2 regions of the Salinivibrio sp. SS2 genome follow, and region 1 is predicted to be linked to the other one. Evidence: predicted binding sites of a transcription regulator. Region 1 holds the regulator's gene; the other holds the start of a gene.
What was found. Region 1 encodes CRP, which controls carbon source genes, mostly activating them, when cyclic AMP is high. Its sites were predicted from a motif close to TGTGANNNNNNTCACA; they were not measured.
Positions count from the first base shown of each region.

Region 2: the regulator CRP is predicted to act here: its motif matches at 1,278-1,293, upstream of BGK46_RS16970 (CTP synthase).

Region 1 covers NZ_MEBP01000097.1:13,647-18,857, reverse strand. Annotated here, with positions in the region: gene BGK46_RS11980 (hypothetical protein) at 97-963, opposite strand; gene crp (cAMP-activated global transcriptional regulator CRP) at 1,093-1,725, opposite strand; gene BGK46_RS11970 (phosphoribulokinase) at 1,977-2,846, opposite strand; gene BGK46_RS11965 (YheU family protein) at 2,906-3,124, opposite strand; gene BGK46_RS11960 (hydrolase) at 3,272-4,234, opposite strand; gene BGK46_RS11955 (TIGR02444 family protein) at 4,221-4,766, opposite strand; gene BGK46_RS11950 (ABC transporter ATP-binding protein) at 4,709-5,211, opposite strand, start outside.
Region 2 covers NZ_MEBP01000143.1:15,561-19,872, reverse strand. Annotated here, with positions in the region: gene BGK46_RS16970 (CTP synthase) at 1-1,193, opposite strand, end outside; gene mazG (nucleoside triphosphate pyrophosphohydrolase) at 1,334-2,143, opposite strand; gene relA (GTP diphosphokinase) at 2,192-4,312, opposite strand, start outside.

The DNA of each region.
Region 1 (5,211 bases):
TGGAAGTGTGCATGAGCCGTATACGAGGTCCGTATGTACGGTTCTGTGAGAGGGATGAGGCGGCAACGCCTCACCCTACTCGATGGTTGGCGGTGTTTAGCGACTTTCAATATCGAGCCAGAATTTATCGTCAATTGCCTGAGTCTCATTACTCAGATGTGGGTTGTCGACCCGAATAAAGGTGCGCTCACCAATATTGGCTTTCTCAAAGGTCTCTTTTACCAGAGGGGCATTCTCAAAAAATTCGATGAAGGATCCGTCTTGATAGGCGGCCGCAAAGGCATCGTTGAGCATGGTCGCTACCTCTGGGTTTTGGGGCGATACAAACAAGAACATTGGGAAGCGGTAGATTAGCATTAAGTGCGGATCAACCAACAGATTTGTATATTGAGGTCGCTCTGCCAGCTCGCTAAAAGGCTCGATAAGCGCACGCGGGAAGAGGTCGGCCCGTCCGGTATCGACGCCTTTAAAGATATTCTCAAAGCTTGAGATTTCTCGAACCCGAAATCCCGCCGACTGCAAGACCTTCACATCCGCCCAGCCTTGCCCTTGGATCATGGTCAGATTATTGAGCCCAGCTTGGTCACTGATTTGTGCAAGCTTGGGTTCGGTGGCTTGATTGGTAATGAACAAGCGATGGCCTAATAGACCCCGAAAGACTGGATAACGGATGGGAAGTAACTCTGACTCAAGGGTACGGTCGGCCCCGAGCCAATCTACCGTCAGTCGTCCTTGTTTTAGCATTTCCACTTTACGAGACTGAGAGCCAATTTGGCCTTGAAAGGCCTGTAAAGTGACAGACTCACCCGATTTTTCCGCTAAAAACTCAATCAAGTCGATAGCGTATAAATCGAGGGCAGAGCCAGCCCGTGGTTCTGGATGGACAATGGTGATATTCGCCGCAGCAGTTGAAGAAACCGCCGCGAGTAGCAATGCAGCAAGGGTTTGACGTAAGCTTCTCATAAACGACATCCTGTTAATCAGTTGTTAGATGGGTCGTTTCTGAAGTGTAGAACTTAGGTAATTAGTTTCCAGTCAATAAAAACAAAAAAACCGACGCAAAAGCGCCGGTTTTGTCGCAACACGCGAGGATTAGCGTGTGCCGTAAACCACAATGGTTTTACCGTGAGCTGAGATAAGGTTCTGCTCTTCCAGCATTTTAAGGATACGCCCAACCGTCTCACGCGAACAACCAACAATCTGACCAATCTCTTGACGTGTGATCTTGATTTGCATGCCGTCAGGGTGAGTCATGGCGTCAGGTTGCTTCGCCAAGTTAAGTAGGGTTTGCGCAATGCGGCCGGTCACGTCCAGGAAGGCAAGGTCTCCCACTTTCTGGCTGGTCACTTGCAGGCGACGCGCCATCTGAGAGGACAGACGCATCAAAATGTCTGGGTTAACTTGGATCAGCTGGCGGAATTTCTTGAATGAAATTTCTGCCACTTCGCAAGGTGATTTCGCACGTACCCATGCGGTGCGCTCTTGGTCCTCTTCGAACAGACCAAGTTCGCCGATGAAGTCACCTTGGTTAAGGTAAGACAGGATCATCTCCTTGCCTTCTTCATCTTTGATTAGTACGGCCACAGAACCTTTCACGATGTAGTACAAGGTCTCCGCCTTTTCCCCTGCATGGATCAGAGTACTTTTGGACGGGTACTTGTGAATATGACAATGTGAAAGGAACCACTCGAGTGTAGGGTCTGTTTGAGGTTTTCCTGGAACCATATAACTTATTTCCTCTGCATGTGTTGCCCGGCAACGACGTCCTGTCTTTGTCTGAATGGAAACCCATCAGTCCAATGCACAGAATACGAGGTCTTGGCGCAGGCTACAAGCTCACTGTATGTTAACAAGAGTGTATCTTTTTTCTATCTGGATTTCTTGATTTTGATCTAAGCCAACCGCCTAAAAAATCGGCAAAAATGTGGCTAAGATCACGACCTGAGAAGTAATACACGTTAAGTGCGCTACGGCGGTTAACCTATCTTGCCTTTCTCAATCAACTGTTGGATCAAGGGGCGAATAATCAGCTCCATCGCAAATCCCATTTTACCGCCGGGCACGACCAGCGTGTTGTGCCGAGACATAAAGGCGCCACTGATCATTTGCAGTAAATAAGGAAAATCGACGTTCTTCATGCCACGAAAGCGGATCACAACAAAGCTTTCGTCGAGTGAAGGGATCCCTTTTGCATTCAGCGGGTTGGATGTGTCTACGGTCGGGACACGTTGGAAGTTAATATGTGTGCGAGAAAACTGCGGCGTAATGTAGTGCAAATAATCATCCATGGAGCGCACGATCGAGTCCGTGACAGCCTCGCGGGAATGGCCTCGGTCGCGCGTATCGCGGACAAACTTTTGAATCCACTCCAAGTTAACGATAGGCACCATGCCGATTAGTAAATCAACATGTTGGGCGACATTGACGTCACCATCCACCACCCCGCCATGCAAGCCTTCATAAAATAATACGTCGGTATTTTCAGGCAGATCTTGCCAGGGGGTGAAGGTGCCCGGCATTTGGTTATAAGGCACGGCTTCATCAAAGGTGTGTAGATAACGACGGTATTTACCTGTGCCTTGTTCGCCATATTCTTTAAAAAATTGCTCAAGGCGTGGGAAGTCGTTGGCCGTGGGACCAAAGTAGCTAATATGACGACCTTGTTCACGGGCTTTACGGATCTCAACATCCATTTCTGGCCGCGTGAAGCGGTGAAAGCTATCGCCCTCTAACCAAGAGGCTTTGATGTTCATCATATTGAACATCTTACGAAACGCTTCGGAGGTCGTGGTTGTGCCTGCGCCGGATGAACCGGTCACAGCGATGATTGGGTGTTTAGCCGACATGACGAGCCCTGTCATTGATCAGTCTGAATTTACACCGCAGCCCACAAGGGGAGGCGGTGTTACGGTCTGAGATCGCGCTGACGACGAATATCCACTGTCTCATGCAGCTCAGAGTATACAATCACGGCGTCGCCGGATTTTAATTGTTCACGCACTTGTTCAACTTTCTCAGCAAAGCTGACTTCCTGCTCACCGTAATCTGTCCCTTCCCGCAACACAAAGTGTTCAATTAAATTGGTCAAGGTCTCGGCTGGCACAGATTGCCATGGAACCATCATACTACATCACCTTTTGCTGACATCGGGATGGCACGGACGCCATCTCCATGCTTAGGTTGTGAATTAGCTCCCATTTTACCGAATTATGCGTGTAGGTGCAGTGTGTCTATGTCGATTTAGTCACAATTTATCGTGACGATTGGGGCATCAGGTGCCGAGTTGCTCAGCTATCCACGCGGGCACTGCCTCTTCCAACCATAAACGCGGTGCACGCCAATGGCCAGTGACAAACCCAACATGTCCGCCATGGTCAGTGAGTTGATAGCGTATATTGGCCGGTAATGGCGTGGTTGGGATCACCGCATCAGTCATAAAAGGATCGTCTTTGGCATGAATGATGGTCAAAGGGGCGCGGATCGCAGGCAATACGGATAAGCCACTGCATTGCTGGTAGTAATGATGTGCGTCCTCAAACCCATGCAGTGGTGCGGTGACGGTTTGATCAAACTCGAATAAGGTCGAAATACGGGGCTGCTCGCCAGCTTGCCAGCGACCTACTTGGGCGTGTCGCGTAAGCTTATCTGACAGGGTTTGCCGCATCGAGCGGAGTAGGTACGCTTGGTAGACACGTGAGAACCCTTGCTGAATGCGTAACGAGCAGGCGGCAAGGTCTAAGGGGGGTGACACTGCGCAGCCGCTGGAGACAATCGGATCATCCGCATACTCTGCCAAATAGCGCACCAGCATGTTGCCGCCTAGCGATACGCCCACGGCATGAATGGGATGCTGAGGATAACGCATGCGCAATGTGGTCAAAAAATAGCGCGCATCCTGTGTCTCGCCTGAGTGATAAGTGCGCGGGACGCGGTTTAAGCGGCCACTGCAACTACGAAAGTGCATCACCACACCGCACCAGCCTTGGCGCTGAAAAGCAGCCAGTAATCCATTCGCGTACGGGCTATGAAAACTGCCAGCGAGGCCATGAAAAAGCACCACTATCGGTTGGCCGGGCTGAGGCGTCTGTGTCCAAGCGAGATCGACGAAATCACCATCCGGTAAATCCAGCTGTTGCCACAAAGGGGAGATCACGGGTTGCCGCCGCATCAGCCGTGGCATGATGGTTTGTAGATGAGGATTACGGGCGCTGGGAATCGGTTCAAAGGGCGTCATTAGCGTCTCCTTGATCATCTTCTTTAACCACACCGGCGCGCAGAGTGGGATAGAGCGATTTGGCCGAGGGCGAGAGCTGACGGCAATAATACGCCAACGGCGAGGGCGACTCGGTCAGCCATGTTTGTTGATTCAAGGCGTGGATGAGGTCTTGTTGTTGGAACTTCTCGAGGCTGAGCTCGAAATTCAGCATTTTTTTATATTGTCCCGCGCCAACGCGCGGTTTGATATCGCGACGTAGGTTGCGGTAGGCAATCAGCAAATGCTCAGAGCGGCTGAGCGATTGTTTAAGTTGGCTGAGGCTCTCTGGGGCTAGGCCATAGCCATGGCTTTCCAGCCAAGCCAGCAACAGGGCAAGGTTGACGTTGCCCTGATGCTGATCTTGCAATTTAAGACACGCCTGTTTGACGTCTTGCTTGCCATAGTGTTGCAAACAAAACTGCCACAGGTCGGCTGCATTCGCTTGGCCGGGAATTAGGCTTGATTGAATGCCGCCTCCATGGCTTCCAGTTCTTCCTGTCGCTCCATCCATTCTTGCTCTACCTCTTCCAGCGCTGATTTGGCATCAGCCTGGCGTTGTAATTGTTCCGCGAGTTGGGCTTTTTGGTCTGCGCCATAAATTGTTGGGTCGGCCAGTTTGGTCTCTGCATCGGCAATAATGGCAGAGAGCTGTTCGATTTTTGTGTCTAGGCTGTCAATTTTTTTACGAAGTGGCGCTGTTTTTTGGCGAAGTTCGGCCTCGCGACGCTTTTGTGCCTTACGATCGACCTGACGTTGCTGGGGGGCGGCTTTGTCATCGGCGTTTTGTTTTTTACTTTCCGCGCGGTCGGCACGCTGTTGCTCGCCAAGCCAGCGATGGTAGTCGTGTAAGTCACCGTCAAAGGGTTGCACCGCGCCGTTGTCGACAAGATAAAGATCGTCGGTGGTCGCGCGCAGCAAAAAGCGATCATGGCTTACGATCACCATCGCCCCTTCAA
Region 2 (4,312 bases), on a different contig from region 1:
CCTTCCATCCCAGCAACATTACGGGCGTATTCAATTAACGCCACTTGCATGCCTAAACAAATGCCAAGATACGGCACTTTGTTTTCACGCGCATATTGTGCGGCAAGGATTTTGCCTTCGACGCCGCGATCACCAAAACCGCCCGGAACCAAGATCGCATCTAAACCGTCGAGCAGCTCAGTGCCGCGGGTTTCGAGATCTTGTGAGTCAACATACTTGATGTTGACGGTCAGACGATTTTTCAATCCGCCATGCTTCAACGCTTCGTTGACAGATTTATACGCGTCAGGCAGTTCGATGTACTTACCTACCATACCAATGGTGACTTCACCCATTGGATTGGCTTCTTCATAAATGACTTGTTCCCATTCAGACAGGTCGGCCTCCGGCGCTTGGATGCCAAAGCGCTGACAAACCAAGTCGTCCAGCCCTTGAGAGCGAATCAATGAAGGAATTTTGTAGATTGAATCCACATCCTTCATGGTGATAACCGCTTTCTCTGGTACGTTACAGAACAGTGCAATTTTTGCACGCTCATTGGCTGGAATTGGACGCTCACTACGGCAAACAAGGACATCCGGCTGGATACCAATCGATAGAAGCTCTTTTACCGAGTGCTGGGTCGGCTTGGTTTTCACTTCACCCGCCGCAGCCAAGTATGGCACCAAGGTAAGGTGCATAAACATCGCACGCTCACGACCGACTTCCACGGTCAGTTGGCGAATCGCTTCAAGGAATGGCAGTGATTCAATATCACCGACAGTGCCGCCAATTTCCACGATCACCACGTCGTGACCTTCACCACCGGCGATGATGCGGTCTTTGATCGAGTTAGTGATGTGTGGAATCACCTGAATGGTCGCTCCCAGGTAATCTCCGCGGCGCTCTTTGCGCAGAACATCCGCGTATACGCGACCAGAGGTAAAGTTATTACGCTTGGTCATTTTGGTGCGGATAAAGCGCTCGTAGTGACCGAGGTCAAGGTCGGTCTCAGCGCCGTCTTCCGTGACGAATACTTCCCCGTGCTGGGTAGGGCTCATTGTCCCTGGATCCACGTTGATATAAGGGTCGAGTTTCATGATGGTGACGTTGAGGCCACGCGCTTCAAGAATGGCTGCCAATGAGGCTGCAGCAATACCCTTACCGAGGGAGGATACAACACCGCCCGTAACAAAAATGTAATTCGTCGTCATGCTAAACCTGAGAGTTGGATTTAGAGGAAATTAATGGAAATCTGGACGGGAAGTCATGATACCAGACCCCACTCACTCCCACAACGTGAAAACTATCACACACCATACTGTTTTTATTTGTCGCAAATCAATGATGAAACTTACAGCGTGTTGCTTTTTTCCTGCTTTTTGACCTGTTGCCAGGCCGATTCCAGTTCATCTAACTGACATTCTTGAATATTTTTTTCATCATTGCGTAATTGAGTTTCAACTTGACGGAAACGCCGTTCGAATTTTTGATTCGCGTTACGCAACGCGGATTCCGCATCCGTGCCGACGTGGCGTGCCAGGTTTACCACCGAAAACAATAAATCGCCGATTTCTTCTTCCACCCGCGCGGGGTCTACCGGCGTGATTGCCAGTTCTTGCTCAACCTCGGCAATTTCTTCGCGTACTTTATCGAGCACCGGCGCCACCGCATCCCAATCAAACCCCACTCGCGCACAACGTTTTTGCAGTTTGTGTGCGCGCACCAGTGCGGGAAGGCCTAACGTAACGCCGTCTAACACGCTAGTGGGTTGCTCTGACGCCGCTTTGTCAGCACGATCCTGCGCTTTAATCCCTTCCCAATCCGGGCCGTGCAGCGGCTCACCTTGACTGTCTTTAGGACCAAAGACATGCGGGTGACGACGGGTGAGTTTGTCACAAATCGCCCCCACGACGGCATCAAAATCAAAGCGATTTTGCTCGTGTCCCAATTGACTGTAGAACACTATTTGAAAGAGTAAATCGCCTAATTCATCTTTTAGGTCCGACCAGTGCTCACGCTCAATGGCATCGGCCACTTCATAGGCTTCTTCGAGCGTGTGAGGCACGATGGAGGCAAAAGTTTGGGCTTTGTCCCAATCGCACCCTTTTTGTGGGTCGCGCAAGGTCGCCATGATAGTCAGTAAATCGTCAATCGACGCCATACTTCGTTATCCTTAAAAAAACGCCCTGTCGATAACAGGGCGTGATGTTTATCTGAGTCGTTTGGCTTCTACCACATCCTTGACCTGCTCCAGCCGGTTTACAATTCGGCTAAGCGTGTCGAGATCGGAAATCTCTAAATCAAAGTCCATGATAGACATCTGCTTTTTGTAATCGACTCGGCTTTGCATGCCCGCAACGCGGACTTTTTCATTGCTGAGCACAGTATTAATGTCTTTGACTAATCCGGTGCGTTCATTGGCGGATAAGCGAATGCGCACATGGTATTGCCCGACATGCCCTTTCCCCCAGACGGTAGCGATGATTCGCTCCGGCGCATGGTGACGAAGTTCGTTCAGTTGCTCACAATCCGCACGGTGTACTGAAATTCCGCGTCCTTGGGTCACAAAGCCCATAATGTCATCACCCGGCAGCGGCTGACAGCAACGCGCGAGGTGGGTCATCAGGTTATCAACCCCTTCAACCACCACCGCATCACGATGGGTTTTTCCACCTACGGTTTTTTGTTCACTTTGCTGAAGTTTTTCCAGCAACTGTTGCTCTTCTTCTTCCAAGCTTGGCTTGTTGATCAGGCTGTTAATGTGATTAACCACTTGATTGATACGCAGATCGCCACTTCCGACCCCCGCGTACAGCTCTTCCAGTGAATTCACATTGAAGCGCTTGAGCGCCAAACTCGCATCTTTACTGGCACCGCCAATTTTTTGTAGTTCGGTATCGAGAATTTCTTTACCCGCGGCAATGTTTTTATCTCTGTCTTGTTTTCGGAACCAAGCGTTGATTTTTGCCCGCGCTCGGCTCGAATTCACAAAGCCTAAGCTTGGGTTCAGCCAGTCACGTGAGGGGTTGGGCTCTTTTTGGGTGATAATTTCAACCTGATCCCCCATCTGCAAGTGATAGGTGAAAGGCACAATGCGTCCTTCTACCTTGGCACCAATGCAACGATGGCCGACTTCAGAGTGAATGTGGTAGGCAAAGTCGAGCGGCGTCGCACCGCTTGGCAAGTCGACCACATCACCACGCGGTGTAAAAGCATACACGCGATCATCAAAGACTTGGCTGCGCAACTCATCCAGCATTTCGCCTGAGTCTGACATCTCTTCTTGCCACGCCAAGAGTTTTCGCAGCCAGGTAATTTTCTCATCGTAGCCACTACGTCCACTGGCTGAGCCTTCTTTATACTTCCAGTGCGCCGCCACCCCAAGCTCCGCATCATCATGCATTTGACGGGTGCGAATTTGAATTTCGACCGGTTTGCCTTCCGGCCCCAACACGACGGTGTGAATTGACTGATAACCGTTGGGTTTAGGGTTGGCGACGTAATCATCGAACTCTTTCGGCAAGTGGCGATATTTGGTGTGCACCGCGCCCAATGCGGCGTAACAGTCTTGTAGCTCTTCGGCGATAATGCGCACCGCACGTACATCAAACAGTTCATCAAACTGCAGATTTTTTTTCTGCATTTTGCGCCAAATACTGTAGATATGCTTGGGACGGCCATACACTTGCGCGTTGATGTGAGAAGCTTCCATCGCCTGCTGCAGATCAGTGACAAACGCGGTAATGTAGTTTTCGCGATCGATGCGCCGCTCAGCCAGTTGCTTCGCGATTTGTTTATAGGTCTGCGCGTGCTGGTAGCGGAAGGCGTAGTCTTCGATTTCCCATTTTAACTGACCAATACCGAGACGGTTGGCCAAGGGTGCATAGATGTTGGCACTCTCTTTCGCCGCCTGCAGACGCACCTCTTCCGGTGCATCTTTAACTTCACGCAGATAGCAAATACGTTCCGCCAGCTTGATCACCACGCAACGGAAATCTTCGACCATAGACAGCAACATGCGGCGAACATTATCCACCTGCGCGGAGGTCGCTTCGGCATCGGTTTGGGTATTCAAATGACGGATGGCGGCGGTTTGCTGCACGCCCTCAATCAGTTTGACAATCGCGGGCGAATAGCGCTCTTCCAAGGTATCGAGCGCCAGCAATTTGGCTTCCACCACCGGGAAGAAGAGCGCGGCGAGGAGCGTGTCGGCGTCCATACTCAGGGTCACCAAGATTTCAATCATCTCTCGGCCACGCCACAGCGGTTGGCTCAGCGCCGTTTCATCCCCTAACGTACGACAATAATTGTACCCATCCAGCAGGGCTTG